2 regions of the Pseudonocardia autotrophica genome follow, and region 2 is predicted to be linked to the other one. Evidence: riboswitches for the same ligand, from Rfam matches in the RefSeq annotation. Region 2 holds a riboswitch; the other holds the start of a gene.
What was found. Region 2 has a riboswitch for glycine ahead of Pdca_RS31225 (glycine cleavage T C-terminal barrel domain-containing protein). Riboswitches for the same ligand answer to the same signal wherever they lie in the genome.
Positions count from the first base shown of each region.

Region 1: linked by a shared signal. The riboswitch ahead of gcvP (aminomethyl-transferring glycine dehydrogenase) and the one ahead of Pdca_RS31225 (glycine cleavage T C-terminal barrel domain-containing protein) in region 2 are both predicted to bind glycine.

Region 1 is NZ_AP018920.1:3,668,077-3,677,495, forward strand. It holds gene gcvP (aminomethyl-transferring glycine dehydrogenase) at 1-2,499, opposite strand, end outside; glycine riboswitch at 2,544-2,659, opposite strand; glycine riboswitch at 2,660-2,756, opposite strand; gene Pdca_RS17180 (YiaA/YiaB family inner membrane protein) at 2,839-3,138, shown strand; gene Pdca_RS17185 (MerR family transcriptional regulator) at 3,158-3,772, opposite strand; gene Pdca_RS17190 (bifunctional nuclease family protein) at 3,976-4,452, opposite strand; gene garA (glycogen accumulation regulator GarA) at 4,711-5,163, opposite strand; gene gcvH (glycine cleavage system protein GcvH) at 5,376-5,768, opposite strand; gene Pdca_RS17205 (cardiolipin synthase ClsA) at 5,778-6,500, opposite strand; gene Pdca_RS17210 (OsmC family protein) at 6,554-7,120, shown strand; gene Pdca_RS17215 (MEDS domain-containing protein) at 7,357-8,268, shown strand; gene Pdca_RS17220 (ATP-binding protein) at 8,286-9,239, shown strand.
Region 2 is NZ_AP018920.1:6,712,100-6,721,518, reverse strand. It holds gene nthB (nitrile hydratase subunit beta) at 1-406, opposite strand, end outside; gene Pdca_RS31240 (amidase) at 403-1,947, opposite strand; gene Pdca_RS31235 (substrate-binding protein) at 2,075-3,505, opposite strand; gene Pdca_RS31230 (ArsR/SmtB family transcription factor) at 3,552-3,920, opposite strand; glycine riboswitch at 4,080-4,193, shown strand; glycine riboswitch at 4,194-4,288, shown strand; gene Pdca_RS31225 (glycine cleavage T C-terminal barrel domain-containing protein) at 4,334-4,681, shown strand; gene gcvH (glycine cleavage system protein GcvH) at 4,693-5,079, shown strand; gene glyA (serine hydroxymethyltransferase) at 5,076-6,347, shown strand; gene Pdca_RS31210 (carbon-nitrogen hydrolase family protein) at 6,757-7,776, opposite strand; gene Pdca_RS31205 (AraC-like ligand-binding domain-containing protein) at 7,787-8,773, opposite strand; gene Pdca_RS31200 (substrate-binding domain-containing protein) at 9,008-9,419, shown strand, end outside.

The sequences.
Region 1 (9,419 bases), 3.0 Mb from region 2:
CAGCCGCTTGGCGACGTCGTCGACGGTGACGCCGGTCTCCTTGGTGATCGCGCGCAGGTCCAGGATGCACTCGTGCGCGACGGAGCCGTCGATGCCCGAGTACAGCACCGGGTAGTGCTCCTGCAGCCGGGTCGCGACGTAGTTCGCGGCGGCGACGGCGGTGAGCGTCGCCCGGCGCAGCCCGTCCAGGCCCATCATCCGCAGGTAGGCCCAGGAGATCGGCAGGACGCCGGGCGAGCCGTACGGCGCCGCGGACACCGGACCGACCTCGCCGCGCCCCGGCAGGAACGGCACGAGGTGCTCGGCCACCGCGACCGGCCCGACGCCCGGGCCCCCACCGCCGTGCGGGATGCAGAAGGTCTTGTGCAGGTTCAGGTGCGAGACGTCGCCGCCGAACGCGCCCGGCCGGGCCACCCCGACCAGTGCGTTCAGGTTGGCGCCGTCGACGTAGACCTGGCCGCCCGCGTCGTGCACCGCGCCGCACACGTCGCGGACCTGCGCCTCGTAGACACCGTGCGTGGACGGGTAGGTGATCATCAGCGCGGACAGCCGCGGACCGTGCTCGTCGATCTTCGCCCGCAGGTCGTCGAGATCGACGTTGCCCCGGGCGTCGGTGCCGACCACCACCACCCGCATCCCGGCCATGATCGCCGAGGCGGCGTTGGTGCCGTGCGCGGACGCCGGGATCAGGCAGACGTTCCGCTCGCTCTCGCCGCGGCTGCGGTGGTAGGCCGCGATCGCCAGCAGCCCGGCGAACTCGCCCTGGCTGCCGGCGTTGGGCTGCAGCGAGACCGCGGCGTAGCCGGTCAGATCGGCCAGCCAGCTCTCCAGCTGGCCGATCAGCTCCCGGGAACCTGCAGTGTCCGACTCCGGTGCGAACGGGTGCAGGTCGCTGAACTGCGGCCAGGTCACCGCCTCCATCTCGGCGGCGGCGTTGAGCTTCATCGTGCACGAGCCGAGCGGGATCATCGTGCGGTCGAGCGCCAGGTCGGCGTCGGAGAGCCGGCGCAGCCAGCGCATCAGCGCGGTCTCCGACCGGTGCTCGTGGAACGTCGGGTGGGTCAGGTACTCGCTGGTCCGGGCCAGCTCGGCGGGCAGTGCGTCGGCGGTGCCGGAGTCCAGTGCCGCGGCGTCCGGCGCGCCGGCCCCGAAGGCCTCCCAGACCGTCCGCAGGTGCGCGACGGTGGTGATCTCAGAGGTGGAGACGCCCACCTCGTCGCCGGACACCCGGCGCAGCGCGATCCCGGCGGCGTGCGCCGCGGCGACCACGGCGTCGGCCCGGCCGGGCACCCGGGCGAGCACGGTGTCGAAGAACGCGTCGTGGGTGATCTCGACGCCGCCGGCGCGCAGCCCGGCGGCCAGCACCGCCGCCATCCGGTGCGTCCGCTGCGCGATCGAGCGCAGCCCGTCCGGGCCGTGGTAAACGGCGTAGCAGGCCGCCATCACGGCCAGCAGCACCTGCGCCGTGCAGATGTTGGAGGTCGCCTTCTCCCGGCGGATGTGCTGCTCACGGGTCTGCAGCGCGAGCCGCAGCGCGTAGTGGCCATCCGCGTCGCGGGAGACGCCCACGAGCCGGCCGGGGAGCTGACGGGCGTGCCGCTGCCCGACCGAGAGGTACGCGGCGTGCGGGCCGCCGAAGCCGAGCGGGACGCCGAAGCGCTGGGTGCAGCCGATCGCGGCGTCCGCGCCCAGCTCACCGGGCGGGGTGAGCAGGGTCAGCGCCAGCAGGTCCGCGGCGACCGCGACCAGCGCGCCCCGCTCGTGGGCCTGCGCGATCAGCTCGGACGGATCGGCGACCCGCCCCGAGGCGCCCGGGTAGCTCAGCAGCACACCGAACATCTCGCCGTCCGGCAGGCTCCCGCCGGACAGGTCTGCGATCTCCAGCTCGATGCCGAGCGGCGCCGCCCGGGTGCGGAGCACCTCCACGGTCTGCGGCAGTGTGTCGGCGTCGACCACGAACCGGGCCGACGTGGCCCGGCCCGCGCGACGCAGCAGCGTCATCGCCTCGGCGGCGGCGGTGGCCTCGTCCAGCAGCGACGCACCGGCGACGGGCAGTCCGGTCAGGTCCGACACCATCGTCTGGAACGCCAGCAGTGCCTCCAGCCTGCCCTGGCTGATCTCCGGCTGGTACGGCGTGTAGGCGGTGTACCAGGCCGGGTTCTCCAGCACGTTGCGCCGGATCGCCGACGGGGTCCGGGTGCCGTGGTAGCCGAGCCCGATCATCGGGACGTTCACCGTGTTCCGGTCGGCCAGCCCCTGCAGCTCGGCCAGCATCTCGGCCTCACCGACCGGCGCCGGCAGCGAACCGCCGACCGGCTCTCGATCGCGGATGGCGCCGGGCAGCGCTCGATCGGCGAGAGCGTCGAGCGAGTCGACGCCGAGTGCGTCGAGCATCCGGGCGAGCTCGCCGGGGCGTGGCCCGACGTGCCGGTCGGCGAACGGCAGTCCGCGCTCGAGTTCGGCGAGGGTGGGACGGTCCTGCTGCGGGGTCGGGCTCACGGCGCCTCCGAAGGTGACGGCTCGGGCGGGGCAGGGCTGTGTCGCCCCTCCCCTCTGTCCGTACCCGCGATCCGGGCGCCTGAGAGATTCACCCGAGGCTTCGGGCTTTCCCCGTCGGCGGACGGACTCCCCGTGGTGGTCCGTCGCTTTCCAGAGGCGTCTGTACCGAGCGGTCCTGGTGCCTGAGAGGTTCCGGGAAGGGATTTGCTCCTTCGGCGCCCGGTCGTGCTGCCCCGGGTCTCTCCCGCTCGGTGTCAACGACTACCGGAGAGAGGATAACCGGTTCGGTCAGTATTTCCACGGCACCGGGCTCCGCTCCGGCACGCCAGGCTTCCCGGCATGTCGAACAGCAACGCTCCGAGCCCCGTCCCCGCCACCACGGCCGCCTTCCACCTGCAGGCGGTGCTGTCCTTCGGCGTCTCGCTGGCCGCGGTCGTCATCGGGACCTTCTACCTGCCCGTCGACGGGTGGGTGAAGGCCTTCCTCGCGATCGCGGTGCTCTACGCCATCACCTCGGCGTTCACGCTGGCCAAGTGCGTCCGCGACAAGCAGGAGAGCCTGACCGTGGTGAACCGGGTCGATCAGGCTCGGCTGGAGAAGCTGATCGCCGAGCACGACCCGTTCCGCTCCGTCGCGTGACCGGTGACCGGCCCGCCGGTCAGGAGATGGCGCGCCGCGACCGGCGCCGGGCCAGCTCGTCCTCCGGGGACTCGTCGACGGTGCCACCGTCGGCCCGCTCCGCCGGGAAGTCCTTGATCACACCGCTGATCTCGCGCATCGCGCCCGAGACGGCGATCCCGAAGACACCCTGGCCGCCCTGCAGCAGATCGACGACCTCCTCCGGGGAGGTGCACTCGTAGACGGTGGTGCCGTCGGAGAACAGGGTGATCCCGGCAAGATCTCTTATCCCGCGCCGGCGCAGGTGCTCGACCGCGATCCGGATGTTCTGCAACGAGACCCCGGCGTCGAGCAGCCGCTTCACGATCTTCAGGACGAGTACGTCCTTGAACGAGTACAGCCGCTGGCTGCCCGATCCGGCAGCCCCGCGGATGGAGGGCACCACCAGCCCGGTCCGTGCCCAGTAGTCGAGCTGCCGGTAGGTGATACCGACGACCTGGCACGCGGTCGGGCCGCGGAAGCCGACGAGGCGATCGGACACCCCGTCCAGCCCCTCACCGACGAGCGGGTCCGGGAACAGCTCTGCCTGCCCCGGCCCCTCGGGTGGTGGCGTCTGCACCGCGTGGTCTCCCTCGGTCGGCCGCACCGTGGCCATCCTCACCTTCCCATCACTCTCGGTGAAGGTGAGTTGCACGGATGTCATCAACGCAGATGACGGTAGGCGCGGCGGCCGGAGTGGTCAACGCGGCTCGCCGACACGGCCGTGCCGCACAACGCCAGGTGACGTGGCACGGGACGGGCCGGACACGCCGAGCGGCATCCGATGTCGCCGAACGGTCCGGAACGCCCGATCGGGTGTCACCCGGGCTGGGCTCCGCGGAAGTCCTCCGGCGACACCGAGTCGAGGAACTCGCGGAACTTCTCGACCTCGTCCTCCTGCTCGTCGGGGATGACGAGCCCGGCCTCGGCCAGCACGCTCTCGTCGGCGTGCACCGGGACTCCGGTCCGCAGTGCCAGCGCGATCGAGTCGCTCGGCCGTGCGGAGACCGTCACGCCGCCGTCGAAGATCAGCTCGGCGTAGAAGGTGCCCTCCTGCAGGTCGGTCACCCGTACCTGCTCCAGCCGCCGCCCCAGCGCCCCGATGACGTCCTTGAGCAGATCGTGGGTCAGTGGCCGGGCCGGCTTCACCCCCTGCTGCTCGAGAGCTATGGCAGTCGCCTCGACCGATCCGATCCAGATCGGGAGGTAGCGATCACCGTTCGTCTCCCGCAGCAACAGGATCGGCTGGTTCGCCGGGAGTTCGACCCGGACGCCCACGACGCGCATCTCGCTCATCAGCCCGCCTCCCCGGCCCTGTCGGGCCTGTCGGCCGCCCGGGATGGACCCGCCACCCCGGCCGCCCTGATCGCCTTGCTCGCCCTGGTCCGCGCCCTGGGAGCTGTGGTCGCTCGTACCGCTGCCACCGACACGTTCCGACGCTACACGGGCGGGGCCACCGATGCGCGCCTCCGGACGGGGTGTGCGAGCGTCCTTTCGACGATCGTCACACGCCCGTCCTTCCCGCGGCGTGTCGACTGGACCGCCGCGGATGGATCAGCCCCGGGGGTCGCCCTCGCGGGGGCCGGTCAGGAAGACCAGCCGGAACTTGCCGATCTGGACCTCGTCGCCGTTCGCGAGCACCGCCGTGTCGACCGGCTCGCGATTGACGTAGGTGCCGTTGAGGCTGCCGACGTCGACCACGACGAACTCGCCCGCGTCACGCCGGAACTCGGCGTGCCGGCGGGACACCGTGACGTCGTCGAGGAAGATGTCGCTGTCGGGGTGCCGGCCGGCGCTGGTGGTCGGCACGTCGAGCAGGAAGCGCGAACCGGCGTTCGGACCGCGCCGGACCACCAGCAGGGCCGACCCGGCGGGTAGCCCGTCGACGCCGGAGACGGCGGGCTCGGCGCTCGGCTGCTCCACATCGGCGAGGAAGTCCGCCCGGAAGACCGATGTGGTCTCCGGTGCGCGCTCCGGCGGCACGTCGCGCGGGTCGTTCGTGGTCACCTCGGGGTCTCCTCCTCCGGAAACGGGAATCCCGGACACGGTCCGGGTGATGCAGGCAGGCCGTCCGCCGTGATCGCTCTGTCGCGGTGTTGTCTCGGCCGGCTGCGGTGTCGACGTGTCAGGGGGACCGAACCTACCTGCCCGGGTGTCACCGCGATACGTCAGGCGGTGGCGTCCGGGCGACACTTGCGTCAGGCGGTCGCCGAGGTCGGTCAGGAGCCCTCGGCGAGCCGGCGGTAGGCCTCTGCGTCGAGCGGCCCGGCCGGCGTCGCACCGTCGGCGAGCCGCAGGTCGATGATCCAGCCGTCGCCGTACGGAGCGGAGTTGATCAGCTCCGGACCGGCGTCCAGTGCCTCGTTCACGGCGACGACCTCGCCTGGCACCGGGGCGTAGATGTCCGACACCGATTTGGTCGACTCGACCTCACCCATCGCGTCGCCCACGGAGAGGGTGTCGCCGACCGTCGGAAGCTGGACGAACACGACATCGCCCAGCTGCGACTGGGCATGATCGGTGATGCCGATCCGGACCACCCCGTTCCCGGTGTCGCGCACCCACTCGTGGGCCTCGGTGTAGGTCAGGTCCGACGGAATCTCCGAACTCACGCAGTGAGCCTAGCGCCCGCCATCCGGGTGATCGAAGCGGGTCGTCGGGGGTGGGAACGGGCTGCGCAGCGCCAGCACGAACTGCGCGATGTACAGCAGGCCGGACCACATGTAGAGGGCGACGCCCCAGATCGCGAAGGCGTGTGCGATCACCCGGACGGCGGTCTCCGCGGCGGACGGCCCGTCACCGAGAAGGAGCAACGGGAAGGCGTAGAGCAGCACGAAGGTCGCCGCCTTGCCCAGGTAGATCACCTCGAACGGGCCGTAGCCACGGCGGCGCAGCACGAGCACGCAGACCGCCAGCACCACGTCCCTGGCCAGCAGCGCGGCCACCGCCCACCACGGCACGATGTCGCGGATCGCGAGACCGATCAGTGCGGCGAGGATGTAGAGCCGGTCGACCGCCGGATCGAGCATCGCGCCGAACCGGCTGTACTGGTCGAGGACCCGGGCCAGTTTGCCGTCCAGCCAGTCGGTGAAGCCGCCGATCGCCAGCACCGCGACGGCCCAGCCGTCGGCCTGCGGGCCCAGCATCAGCCACAGGAACAGCGGGACGCCGGCCAGCCGCAGCATGCTCAGCGCGTTCGGCACCGTCCAGAGCCGATCGTCGCCGGTGGGCGGTCCGGCGACCTCGTGTACCGAGTCCCGGACGGTGTCGCGCACCGTGTCCCGGGCCTCGCGGGCGCCGCGTCGGACCGCCGCGGCCCTGCCCGTATCGGATTCCCCGCCCACCCGGTCAGCCTAGACGGCTCCCGCACTGTGCAGTCCGGCCCGGCGGGGTGAGGATGGGTGCCGTGACCGACACTCATTCCTCCCCGGGGTCCGGCCCGATCCCCGGCGGAACGCTGAAGGACATCCAGGCTCCGCTCAAACAGCAGTACCGCGACGATCCCGGCTCCGCGGTCGTCACGCTGTCCGCGGACGGCGAGCTCGGCGCCGGGGTCGCCTGCAAGGTGACGACCGGCCAGGCACTCGCGGAGGCCGGGCTGCACCCGGCCACCGGTGGCGACGGGACCCAGCTGTGCTCCGGGGACATGCTGCTGGAGGCGCTGGTCGCGTGTGCCGGGGTGACGCTGCGGGCGGTGGCCACCGCGCTGGAGCTCGACGTCAGCGGTGGTCTGCGGGCCGAGGGTGATCTCGACTTCCGCGGCACGCTCGGTGTCGCGAAGGACGCGCCGGTCGGCTTCCGTGACATCCGGCTGTTCCTCGACGTGGACGTCCGCTCCGGGGACGCGGCGGCCGACCCGGACACGGTCGCCACCCTGGTGAAGCTGACCGAGCGGTACTGCGTGGTGCTGCAGACGATCAAGGGCAGCGCGACCACATCGGTCGAGGTCAGGCCCGCTTCCTGATCCGTTCTGGTCCGTCCGGGCGTCATCCTGCTGCGCCGAACGGCTCGGACGGGGTGCCGCCACCTGCGGTCCACCGCCGGTGGCGGGCCGCTCGCCGCGTGTCACTGTCGGTTCGGCGCCCGGTACGGTCCGAGGTCTCCGGGGGGCTCCGCGGGTCTCCGTACGGTGACGTCGTCCTCGTAGGCGTGACAGGGCGTGCCTGCCGACAGTCGGCGGCCCGCCCCGGTAGGTGACACGTGATCAAGCTGGCGGACGATGTGTCGTCCGGTGATCACGTCTGCGCGATCCCGGAGAGCGTCGAGCATCTCGGGGAGATCGCGTCCGGGTTCGTGGCGCACGGGCTGGCCCGCGGCGAGAAGGTCCTGTTCTTCGACGACGACGGTGCGGCGGACGGCTTGCTGCGCAGGATGACCGAGGACGGTCACCGGATCGACGAGCCACTCCGCACCGGGCAGCTGGAGATCCTTCCGGAGGAGGACACCCGGCGGACCTTCCGCACCCCGCTCCCGGACATCCACGCCGGGATCACCGGCAAGGTGGCCGATGCGCTGGACGCGGGCTGGACCGGCACCCGGATCACCGGGCAGATGCACGCGGCGCTCGATCCCTCGGCGTCCGGCACGCTGCCCGAGTACGACGGGCTGCTCGCCCGGCTGATCCGGGAGAACCGGGAGAACCTCTCCGCGCTCTGCACGTTCGATCACGTGCACTTCCCGGACGAGTCGATCGACATCATGCGCGCGCTGCACCGTGACCATCTGGCGGTGGCCGGTGCCTACGACGACGGGTTGCTGCGGATCGTCCGGCTCGGGATCGGGCACGCCCGGCTGGCCGGCGAGATCGACCACAGCAACCGCCCGAAGATCACCTCGCTGCTGCACCAGGCACTCGACGGCACGCTGCGCTCGGCCGACGCCCCGACCGACATCGGGCTCGACATGGCCTCGGTCCGGTTCGTCGACGTCGCGTCGGCGGTGGCACTGGTGCATGCGGCCGAGGGCTTCCCGTCCACCCATCGGCTGGTGCTGCACCGGGTGCGCCCCCGGGTGCAGCGGATCCTGGACCGCTGCGGTGCCGCGTTCTCGCCCCAGCTCGCCTTCGACGACGATCCGCCCCGGCTCGCGCCACCCGCGCAGCAGGTCCGGTGAGGATCGGTGAAGGTCCGGTGAAGGTCAATGCGGTCCCCCGTCCACCCGGGTTCGCGCACGCGCTGGTGCATGCCGACGACACCGCGGAGCTCGTCCGCCGGGTCGCCCCGGTCGCCGCGGCCGCGGACCGCGACACCGGCGCCCAGATCGCACTCGCCGTCTCCCCCGACGCCGAGCAGGCGCTGCGTGCGGAGCTGGCCGACTGTGCGGGCGGGATCGGCAGGCTGACCACGCTGACCCGCTCGGCCCGCGAGTCCGGCCAGACGGTGGCCGCGTGGCGGGCCAGGGAGCTGCGGGCGTTGACGTCGTCGGGCAGGCCGGTGTTCGTCGTGGCGCAGCACGATCCGGACCTCGACGGGATCGACGGCGGGTTCTGGATCGAGCTGGAGGCCGCGCTCAACATCTCGCTGGACGGCCTGGCGGTCACCCAGCTCTGCGTGTATCCGCGGATCCCGTTGCACGGTGCGATCGGTGACGCCGCCGTCGCGAACCATCCGCTGCAGCTGCGCGCCGAGCAGCTGACCGGCAATCCGGCGTTCCGCTCACCGGCCGAGGTGCTCTCGGCGCTCCCGTTCGCCCCGCCGCATCTGCTCGGGCCGCCGGACGTGCAGCTGCAGTACAACACCTTCGAGCTGTCCCGGGTGCGCGACGCGGTGGAGGAGGCCGCCCGTGCCTGCCGGTTCGACCCGGTCCGCGGTGAGGACATGGTGCAGGCGGTGAACGAGGTGGCGACGAACGCGGTCGAGCACGGCTCGCCGGAGGCCGCGCTGTCGGTCTGGTCCCGCCCGGGTGAGCTGGTGTGCGAGGTGCACGACACCGGCTCGATCCCACTGGCCCTGATCGGGCTGGCGCCGCCGCACCCGTCGCGGCCCCGGGGACGCGGCACCTGGATCGCCCGCCAGCTCTGCGACAGCCTGCACGTGTGGCGGGCCCATGACGGCACCCGTGTCCGGCTGCTCGTCCGCGCCTGAACTGCCACGTTCGGCGGTGCGCGGACCCCGCCGCCGGAGTGAATCCTTACCCGGATCTCACGCGCGGGGCCCGGCTCCGCTATCCTCGGCGATCGAGCACATCGCACGGAGACGCCGCCCGCCGTCCGTGCGATGCGGTCTCGTCGCGCCCTCTCCGCGCCCCGGTCTTCCGCCCGGGTG
Region 2 (9,419 bases):
TGTCCGACTCGCGGTGGGCCGGGAACCCGTTGGTGACCGCCCAGTCGACGAACTCGACGATCTCGGTGTCGGTCTCCCGCTGGGGCAGCGGCGCGTCCGGGTTCTCCAGGTAGTACGTCGTCCGCGCCTCCAGCTCGGCCGGGTCCAGCATGCCCGCGGCCGCGGCGTAGTGCTCGACCGAATGCGCCCAGTGCTCGTAGTAGTTCGAGATCAGGTACTCACCCGGCTCCATCTTCTCGATGCCGTGCCGGAACTGGTCCACGTTGAACAGCCCGGCCCGGGCGCTCTGCGCGAACATCGAGAAGGCGCGCTTCTCCCAGTCCGCACGGAACACCGGCTCGGACATGTGGTCGTTGTCGACCTTGCCCAATCCGTCGGTGCCGCCGAGGTCGAAGACTCCGTTCACTGCTGTTCTCCTACGGTCGTGAGCGCCGGCGGGGCGGGAAAGCCGCCGACGGCCTGCTCGAAGGTGTGTGCGACGCGCAGCACGGTCGCGTCGTCGAAGCGCTTGCCGACGATCATCAGACCGGCCGGTAGCCGGTCCACCAGGCCGGCCGGCACGCTCGCCGCCGGATGCCCGGTGACGTCGAACGGGGCGCAGTTGCCGATCATCCCGAGCGCGGTGGGCAGGTAGCTGTCCAGGCCGGCGTCGAGCCCGATCAGCTCCGGGGCGGTGTAGGGCAGGGTCGGCATGACCAGCACGTCGTAGCTGCTCAGCGCGGCGTCGTAGGCCGCGCGCAGGTCGAGGGCCAGGTTGCGGGCCATCGCGTAGTACGAGCCGCCGCCGTGCCCGAAGGTGTAGCCGCCGGACAGGCCGACCAGCTTGACCGTCTTGGACAGCTCCGCGCCGCGTTCGATCCGCTGCCGCGCGTAGTGCGCGATCAGCTCGGGATCGTAGAGACCGGGGTAGTTCATCCCGTAGGCGTTGCCGGTGACCATCTGGTACGCGGCACCCTCGGTGGCGATGACGTTCCAGACCGCCATGCCGTCGAGGTGCCAGGGGATCGACACCTCCTCGGCGGTCAGTCCTGCCTCGCGCAGGGCGCCGATCGCCTCCCGCACGGTCCGGTCGACACCCGGGTCGCTCTCCGGGCGGCCGAAGCCCTCGGTGACGATCCCGATCCGCAGCCCGGCCGCCGACTCGCCGAGTGCGGCGAGGTAGTCGACCGGCTCCAGCGAGGTGGGCTGGCGGGCGTCGAGCCCGTCGACGCCGGCGAGCACGCCGAGCATCAGGGCCGCGTCGGAGACGGTCCGGGTGATCGGTCCGAGATGGTCGATCGTCGCCTCGATCGGGAACGCCCCGGTGTAGGGCACCAGACCGTGCGTCGGCTTGTGTCCGACCGTGCCGGAGAACGCGCTGGGGATGCGGATGGAGCCGCCCTGGTCGCCGCCGACGGCCAGATCGACCGCGCCGCTGCCGACCAGCGCGGCGCTGCCGCTGGACGAGCCGCCTGCCGCCCGCGAGGGGTCCCAGGGGTTGCGCACCGGCCACGGCCGGGAGGTGAAACTGGCGCCGGAGAAGCACAGGTCCTCGCAGACCGCCTTGCCGGTGATCGTCGCCCCGGCGGCGAGCAGCCGGGTCGCGACGGTGGCGTCGCGGAGCGGGACGAAGCCCTCGACGGTCGCCGAGCCGTTGGTCATCGGGACCCCGGCGAGCGAGATGTTGTCCTTGAGGGCGACGGTCCGCCCGGCGAGCGGGCCGTCCGCGGCGCCGGGCACCGACGTCGTCACGTACCAGCCACCGAGTGGGTTGTCGGCCGGTTCGGCCCAGGCGCGCTCCGGCGCCTCGGGCGCGGAGGCCCGGTAGAGCTCCTCGACCCGGTCGGTCGCGCTGAGCGTCGCGGTCACGGCGGGCCCGAACTCGGCGAGCTCGGCCTCGGACAGCCCGAACGCGTGCTGGGAGTTGATCGCCGCGAGTTGCGCGGGATCGGGGGGTGGAATCGCCATCGAGCGGTACTCCTCACATCCGGGGGGATGCGAGAAAGCTAAGGAGCCCGCACTGTCATGTCAATGTTTGTCGACGCGTTGACAGGAGATCTGATGTGGACGACAAGCGCCCGTCATCTGTCCGAGATCAGGACCGGCCCTCGACATCGGACATCGACCCGAAGGTGGACCCGCGGGCCGCGGCCAGGTAGAGCGGCTGCTCCATGTGATGGCTGCCCTCCAGCGCGATGGTGCCGCGCGGCACCTCGTAGCGGCCCCGCCGGATCTCGTCGGCCACCGGCGTCGGCTCGGTGGACCGGACGTGCCGCGCCGCGGCCGCCCACACGTGGATCGCCTCGAACATCGACTCGGACAGGCTGGACAGCGGCGGCGCCCAGCGGCCGAACCGCTCGCGGTAGCGCTCCAGCAGCGTCCCGTTGCGTTCGGTCTGCAGGTGCTGGAAGTAGCCGGACACCCCGTGGATGCCTTCGGACGCCTCGAACCCGATCCGTTCCAGGGTGGCCTCGTCCATCGCCGGGCCGAGGCTGACGGTGTGGTCGCGCAGGCCCATCGCATGGCACTGTCGCTCGAACGCGGCCGCGTCGGCGCCGACGAAGGTGTCCAGCACGATGTCGGCCCCGGCGGCGGCGATCCGCTCGATCAGCGGGCCGAAGTCGCGGGCGCCGAGCGGGGCGTAACCCTCGCCGACCAGCACGGCGCCGCTGTCCGGGAGCACCTCGCGGGCGACCCGGTTCACCGCCCGCGGCCAGACGTAGTCGTTGCCCGCCAGGAACCAGCGCCGCCCGCCGGCCGACTGCATCAGCGGCCGGGCCGCCAGCGTGATCTGGGTGTGCGGCCGCTCCCCGAGCCGGATCCGCAGCCGCGACTCGCCACCGCCCTCGTTCATGTTGGTGTGCACGACCAGCACGTCCCGGCCGGTCAGCGCCGCGGACACCGCCTGGTAGGTCGCCGACGTCGTCATCAGGAAGATCGTCCGGCAGCCCGCACGGGCGAGTCGCAGCGCCTCCAGGGCGCCGGTGCCGGGATCGGTCGCGTCGTCGGCGTGCAGCAGCTCGACCGGGTGCCCGTCGATCCCGCCGTCGGCATTGACCTCGTCGACCGCGAGGGCGGCGACGTTGGCCACGGCCGAGGCGAACAGGCTCCCCGAGCCGGACCGGCTGGTGAGGGCGCCGATCCGGGGGCCGGTGGCGGCGCTGTCGCGCACCGGGTGCCCGCGCCGGCGCATCAGCCACTCCATTCCCTGGGCGTCGATCCCGGCGTCGAGCCGGATCCGGGTGCCGCCCGGGGCCGCGGCGAAGCGCAGCCGGATGCGACCCCGCCACGGCTGGTCGTGGGTGATCGTGATCATGTGCGGCCTGCGGAGGCCGCTGATCCGGCCGAGGACGTCGACCGGAGGGCCCTCGCCGATGGGTGCCTGCAGGGTCACCGGCTGGCCCAGCGCGACCCGGTCGCAGTGCGCACCGAACAGCCAGCCGCCGCCGTCGCGGCCGAACCGATCGAAGACGACACCGGGTGCGACGGCGGCGAACTCCTCCACCGCGACCGCGATCGTCCCCATGTCGGCGGGCGGGGTGCCGATCAGCGGGGTCCGGTGGCGCGCCGGGTCACCCGGCTGCCTCCTGCCGTCCGGCCGCGTTCTCCGCAGCGGACCGGGCCTCGCCGAGCGAGGACTGGAAGAGGCTCCTGAGCAGCGCGATCACGTCGGCCGCGGCGCCGCCGGGCTCGATCGAGTAGTAACGGAACCGGCCGGACCGGCGCTCGCTGACCAGGCCGGCGATCCGCAGCACCCGCAGGTGGGTGGAGACCGCGGTCCGGCCGACCGAGGTGATCCGGTCCGCGAGCTCGCCGGCGCTGCACTCGTCGCTCTCGGCCAGCACCGTCAGGATTCGGCGGCGGACCGGATCGGCGAGCGCGTCGAAGGCGAGACCGGCGTCCCGGCCGCCCCCGGCGAACGCGTCAGGATCCGTTGACATGCCAAGGAGTCTAACCGGGGTGCGGCGCTGCGTGTGGGTAACCCGGCACACTCCCGCCGGCGGCAGCGGGGCGAGCAGTCGATCGCGGTGATCCGTCGGACCCTTCCCCGGGCCCCGGGAATGGGTATCGTCCTCCCGACAACTGAAGATCGGGCTGTACGAGCCCGCGCGGAAGAGACCTGTCGGACGACGCGGCACCCCTGGTGCCCGGGCAGGCACCGGAGGAGCAAGCACCCCGCCAAACTCTCAGGTACCCCCCACCGCCCGGGCCAGGCCACTCTGGAAAGCAGGCGTCGGACACGCCTCGCCGATGGTGTAAGCCGGTCGTGCGCCGGTGAATCTCTCAGGCTCGGGACAGAGGGGGATCGTGTGGGCGGCACCGTCCACGCGTCACACCCGGGGTGACCACCACGATGACCGAGCTCGATCAGCGCCGGCCCGAGCTGCCGCGTTCCGCGTTGCACGACACGCCCGCCGCACCCCGCGCGGCCGTCAGCGACCTCCGCCGGCCGGGCGATACCGGTCCGGTACGGCAGCGACCTCCCCGGGCGCCACGCGCCGCGGCGCCGGCCGGCCCTCCGGTGCTCCCCGCCGCCGGCGAGGTGACCGGCGGCGTGCTGTCCCCGACTCTGCACCACCCGGTCGCGATCGCCGTCGGCGATCGGGCAGTCTCGGAGCCCGGCACCGCGCTCGCCGTCGACGTCCGAGGCTGGTCCGAACCGGTCGACGTCGACCTGCCCATCCACACCCGTTCCGAGTGAGAGGACCCGACATGTCAGTTCCCGACGACCTGCGCTACACCGAGCAACACGAGTGGGTACGGGTCGAGGGTGGCACCGTCACCGTCGGCATCACCGCGCACGCCGCCGAGGCGCTGGGCGACGTCGTGTTCGTGCAGCTGCCCACGGCGGGCGACGCCGTCACCGCGGGCGAGGCCTGCGGTGAGATCGAGTCCACCAAGTCGGTGAGCGACCTGTTCGCCCCGCTCGACGGGACCGTCACCGCCGTCAACGACGCCCTCGACGACGCGCCCGAGACCGCGGGCGAGGACCCCTACGGCAGCGGCTGGTTGTTCCGGGTCGAGCCCGGCGACGCCGGCGTCCCCGAGCTGCTGACCGCCGCCGAGTACCGCTCGCTGACCGAGGAGAAGAGCGCGTGAGCGACACCTTCACCGCATCACTGGCCGACGTCGACCCGGAGGTCGCGAAGGCCGTCGACGCCGAGCTGAACCGGCAGCGCGACACCCTGGAAATGATCGCCTCGGAGAACTTCGCCCCGGTCGGGGTGCTGGAGGCCCAGGGCTCGGTCCTGACCAACAAGTACGCCGAGGGCTACCCGGGCCGGCGCTACTACGGCGGCTGCGAGCACGTCGACGTCGTCGAGCAGCTGGCGATCGACCGGGCCCGCGAGTTGTTCGGCGCCGAGTACGCCAACGTGCAGCCGCACTCCGGTGCGCAGGCCAACGCGGCCACGATGGCGGCGCTGCTGCAGCCAGGCGACGGGATCCTCGGCCTCGACCTGGCGCACGGCGGGCACCTCACGCACGGCATGAAGCTCAACTTCTCGGGCCGGCTCTACCGGGTCTCGGCCTATCACGTCGACGCCACGACCGGCCTGGTCGACATGGCCGAGGTCGAGCGCGTCGCCCGCGCCGAGCAGCCGAAGATGATCATCGCGGGCTGGTCGGCGTACCCGCGTGAGCTGGACTTCGCCGAGTTCCGGCGGATCGCCGACGAGGTCGGCGCGCTGCTCATGGTGGACATGGCGCACTTCGCCGGGCTGGTCGCGGCCGGGGAGCACCCGAGCCCGGTGCCGTGGGCGGACGTCGTCACCACCACCACACACAAGACGCTCGGCGGCCCGCGCGGCGGGCTGATCCTGGCCCGCGCCGAGCACGCGAAGAAGCTGTCGTCCGCGGTGTTCCCCGGCCAGCAGGGTGGCCCGCTGGAGCACGTGATCGCGGCCAAGGCGGTCGCGTTGCGGATCGCGGCCACCGAGGAGTTCGCCGAGCGCCAGCGGCGCACCGTGCAGGGCGCCCGGCTGCTCGCCGAGCGGCTGGTGGCCCAGGACTGCGCGGACGCCGGCATCCGGGTGCTCACCGGCGGCACCGACGTCCACCTGGTGCTGGTCGACCTGGTGAACTCCGAGCTGGACGGCCGGGCCGCCGAGGACCGGCTGCACGACGTCGGGATCACCGTGAACCGCAACGCGGTGCCGTTCGACCCGCGCCCGCCGATGATCACCTCCGGGCTGCGGATCGGTACCCCGGCGCTGGCCACCCGCGGGTTCGACGCCGATGACTTCCGTGAGGTCGCGGACATCGTCGCCGAGGCGCTCGCCCCGGCCTTCGACGCCGCGCGGGCGACCGTCCTGCGCGAGCGTGTCGCGGCCCTGGTCGCGCGTCGCCCGCTCTACCCGGGGCGCTGACCCGAGGGCTGCTCGGGGATCGGGGCGACCGGACGCCTGCCGGGGTGGGCCTCGGCCGGCCCGCCCGCCCCGGTTCCCCGAGCAGCTCCGCGAGTTCCTCGAGGGTCGCGGTCGGCGCCGGGGAGTCACGCTCGGCCCGGCCGAGCAGCAGCACTCGACCCTCGGCCGTGGGCGGAACGAGCGTCACGCCGCGTTCCGCGGAACGTGCCGGATGGGCCGCGTCGCGTTCCGCGGAACGCGCCGGATGAGCCGGATGAGGGCCCACCGCGTTCCGCGGAACGCGCCGGACGGGAGCCCGCTGCGTTCCGCGGAACGTGCCGGAGGGGAGCCCGCTGCGTTCCGCGGAACGTGTCGGACGGGAGCCTGCCGCGTTCCGCGGAACGCGCCGGTTGCTCCGTCCGGAGCAGCCTCAGTGCACGCTGAGCACTATCCCGGTGCCATCGGCACCGGCTTCGGCGGACTCGATCGGTTCCACCGGCCCGACCGGCCGGCTCAGCGGGGTCTGCGGTGTGCGGTCGATGCCGAAGCTGAACACGTCGGGCCGGGCGTAGTGGCCCGCGCCGTCGGCGAAGTACTTGGCGAACGGGATCACGCCCAGATCGAGATCGGCGGTCACCACCCGCTCGGTGTCCCGGTGCGGCTCGGCCAGCCACTGGCCGTTCGGGCCGACGAAGCCGGTCAGCCCGCCGCCGAGGGTGGGTGCATCCGGCCCCGGAGCGACGTCCAGCCGGTCGATGATCTCCTGGGTGACCATCCCCTGGGAGACGATCACGTAGGTCTGCGCGCAGATCGCGTGCGCCTGGGCGAGGGTGGTCGAGTAGTGGTCGAAGTCGCCGGCGTTCGGGTCGGCGTGCGTCGCGTTGATCGCCGGCCAGGCCGCCACGTGGATCTGCTCGCCGAGCGTCGCCAGCGCGTAGCGGGGCAGGTCCATGCTGTGCTCGAAGCAGATCAGGCCGCCGAGCCGGGCGAACCCGGTGTCCACGACGAACACGTCCTGGCCGTCGCCCCGGCCCCACACGGTCCGCTCGACATTGGTCGGGTGCAGCTTGCGGTGCCGGGCGACCAGCCGCCCGTCCGGGCCGAAGTAGGCCTGGGTGTTGTAGAGGGTGCCGCCCTCCCGCTCGTCCACGCCGAGCACCACCCACACCCCGGCGTCGCGTGCGGCCGCCCCGATCGCCGCCGACTCCCGGCTCGGCAGCTCGATCGAGTTCGCGAACAGCTCGGCGAACAGCGGTGCCGCGTACTTGGTGGTGTGCGACCAGATCCAGTGCGGGTAGCCGGGCAGGAAGGTCTCGGGGAACACCACGAGCCGGGCACCGGTCCGGCCGGCCTCACGGATGAACTCGCAGGTCCGCTCGACACCGGCGGCCAGGTCCAGGAACGGGGCGGCGGCGTGCACCGCCGCCACCCGGACGATCTTCTCAGCCATGGGCAGGACGCTACGAGCGATCGCCCGACCCGGCTTGACGATCCGTGCAGCCGCCACCGGGCCGGTCCCGGAAGCCGGATGGTGGCGCGCCGAACTCGGCCCGGAACAGCCTGCTGAAGTGCGCGGCTCCCGAGAACCCGCAGGCCGCCGCGACCTCGGCGATCTGCAGGTCGTGCCGGTCCGGTCCGGTGAGCAGCCCGCGCGCCCGCTCCAGCCGGGCGTGCCGGATGGTCGCCGCGACCGACCGTCCCTCCGGTGCGAACGCCAGGTACAGCGTGCGCCGGGACACCCCGAGTGCCTCGGCCAGGTACTCCGGATCCAGCGCCGTGGAGTCGATCCGCCGGTGGATCAGCTCGGTCGCGGCCGCCCGCAGACGGTCCCGGCCGGGTTCGGTGACCCGCCGGTCCGGGTCCAGCGTGACGAGCTGGTCCAGCAGCAGGTCCCGGGCGCGTTCGGTGAGCCCGGCCGCGGCCGCACCGAGCAGCGTGTCCCGGACCCCGGCCAGCGCCGGGCCGTGCAGCGCGCGGGCCGCGATCCGCTCCAGCCGGCCGTCGTCGAGTTCCAGCGCGTCCCGGGGGATCAGCGTGACGAGCAGGCCGAACGGGGCGTCGCTGCCCACCGAGTAGGGGCGCGAGGTGTCGTAGACGGCCAGCTGGCCCGGGCACAACACGACCCGGCGGCCGTTCTGGGTGACGGCCGTCCGGCCGCGTACCGGCAGCGCGACCTTCACGTGACCGGCACCCGCGCCTCCGGCGAGCGCCGGGGTACGGACGGCGAGGTGCGCGGTGGCCGACAGCTCGCACAGGGTGATCCCGGCGGTGCGCCGGGCGCCGATCGTGCCGTCCACCGATCGGGAGGGCGACCGGATCTCCAGCGGCACGAGGAAACGTGCCGTCGCGTCCGACCAGACCCGGCGACGCTCGGCCGACGGCACGCTCGCCGCGTCGAAGCGGCCCAGCCGGTGCCGGTCGGGGGCGGCGTGCTCGGTGGCGGCCATACCGGACAGCTATAGCCGTCTGCGGCCCCGGACGGGAGCCCCCGTGGGCACGATGCCCCGCCGATTCCGGCCGGCGCGGCGGATGCCGGGCGCCGCTGCACCGTCCGGCGCACCGCGCGGCGGCGGACGCCGCGACGGACGTGCGCCGCAACCGGTCCGGTTGCCGATCCGGAAATACTCGGCGGGCCGGAGTGCGTTGTGCCGGACGAAACCTGCACACCGAGGTGATGGGACATGACGGACTACCGGTGCTCCACGGAGTTCACCGTGGCCCTCGTGATCCCGTTCGCGGGTTCGGAGGCGCTCTACGGTCCGTCCTGCCTGCTCTGTGCCCAGCTGGCCGCCGAGGAGATCAACTCCGAGGGCGGGATCCTGGGCCGGGGAGTCCGGATGATCGTGGTGGACGGCGGCGCGGGCCCGGCGCGGGTCGCCGACGAGGTGGGACGGCTGGTCGACGCGGGCCGGGTGGACGCCGTCGTCGGCTGGCACACCTCGGTGGTCCGGCAGCACCTGGTCCCGCGGTTGCGCGGCCGGGTCCCGTACGTGTTCACCGCGCTCTACGAGGGCGGCGAGACGACCCCCGGGGTGTTCGCGATCGGGGAGACCCCGGAGATCCAGCTCTTCCCCGCGTTGCGCTGGATGGGCG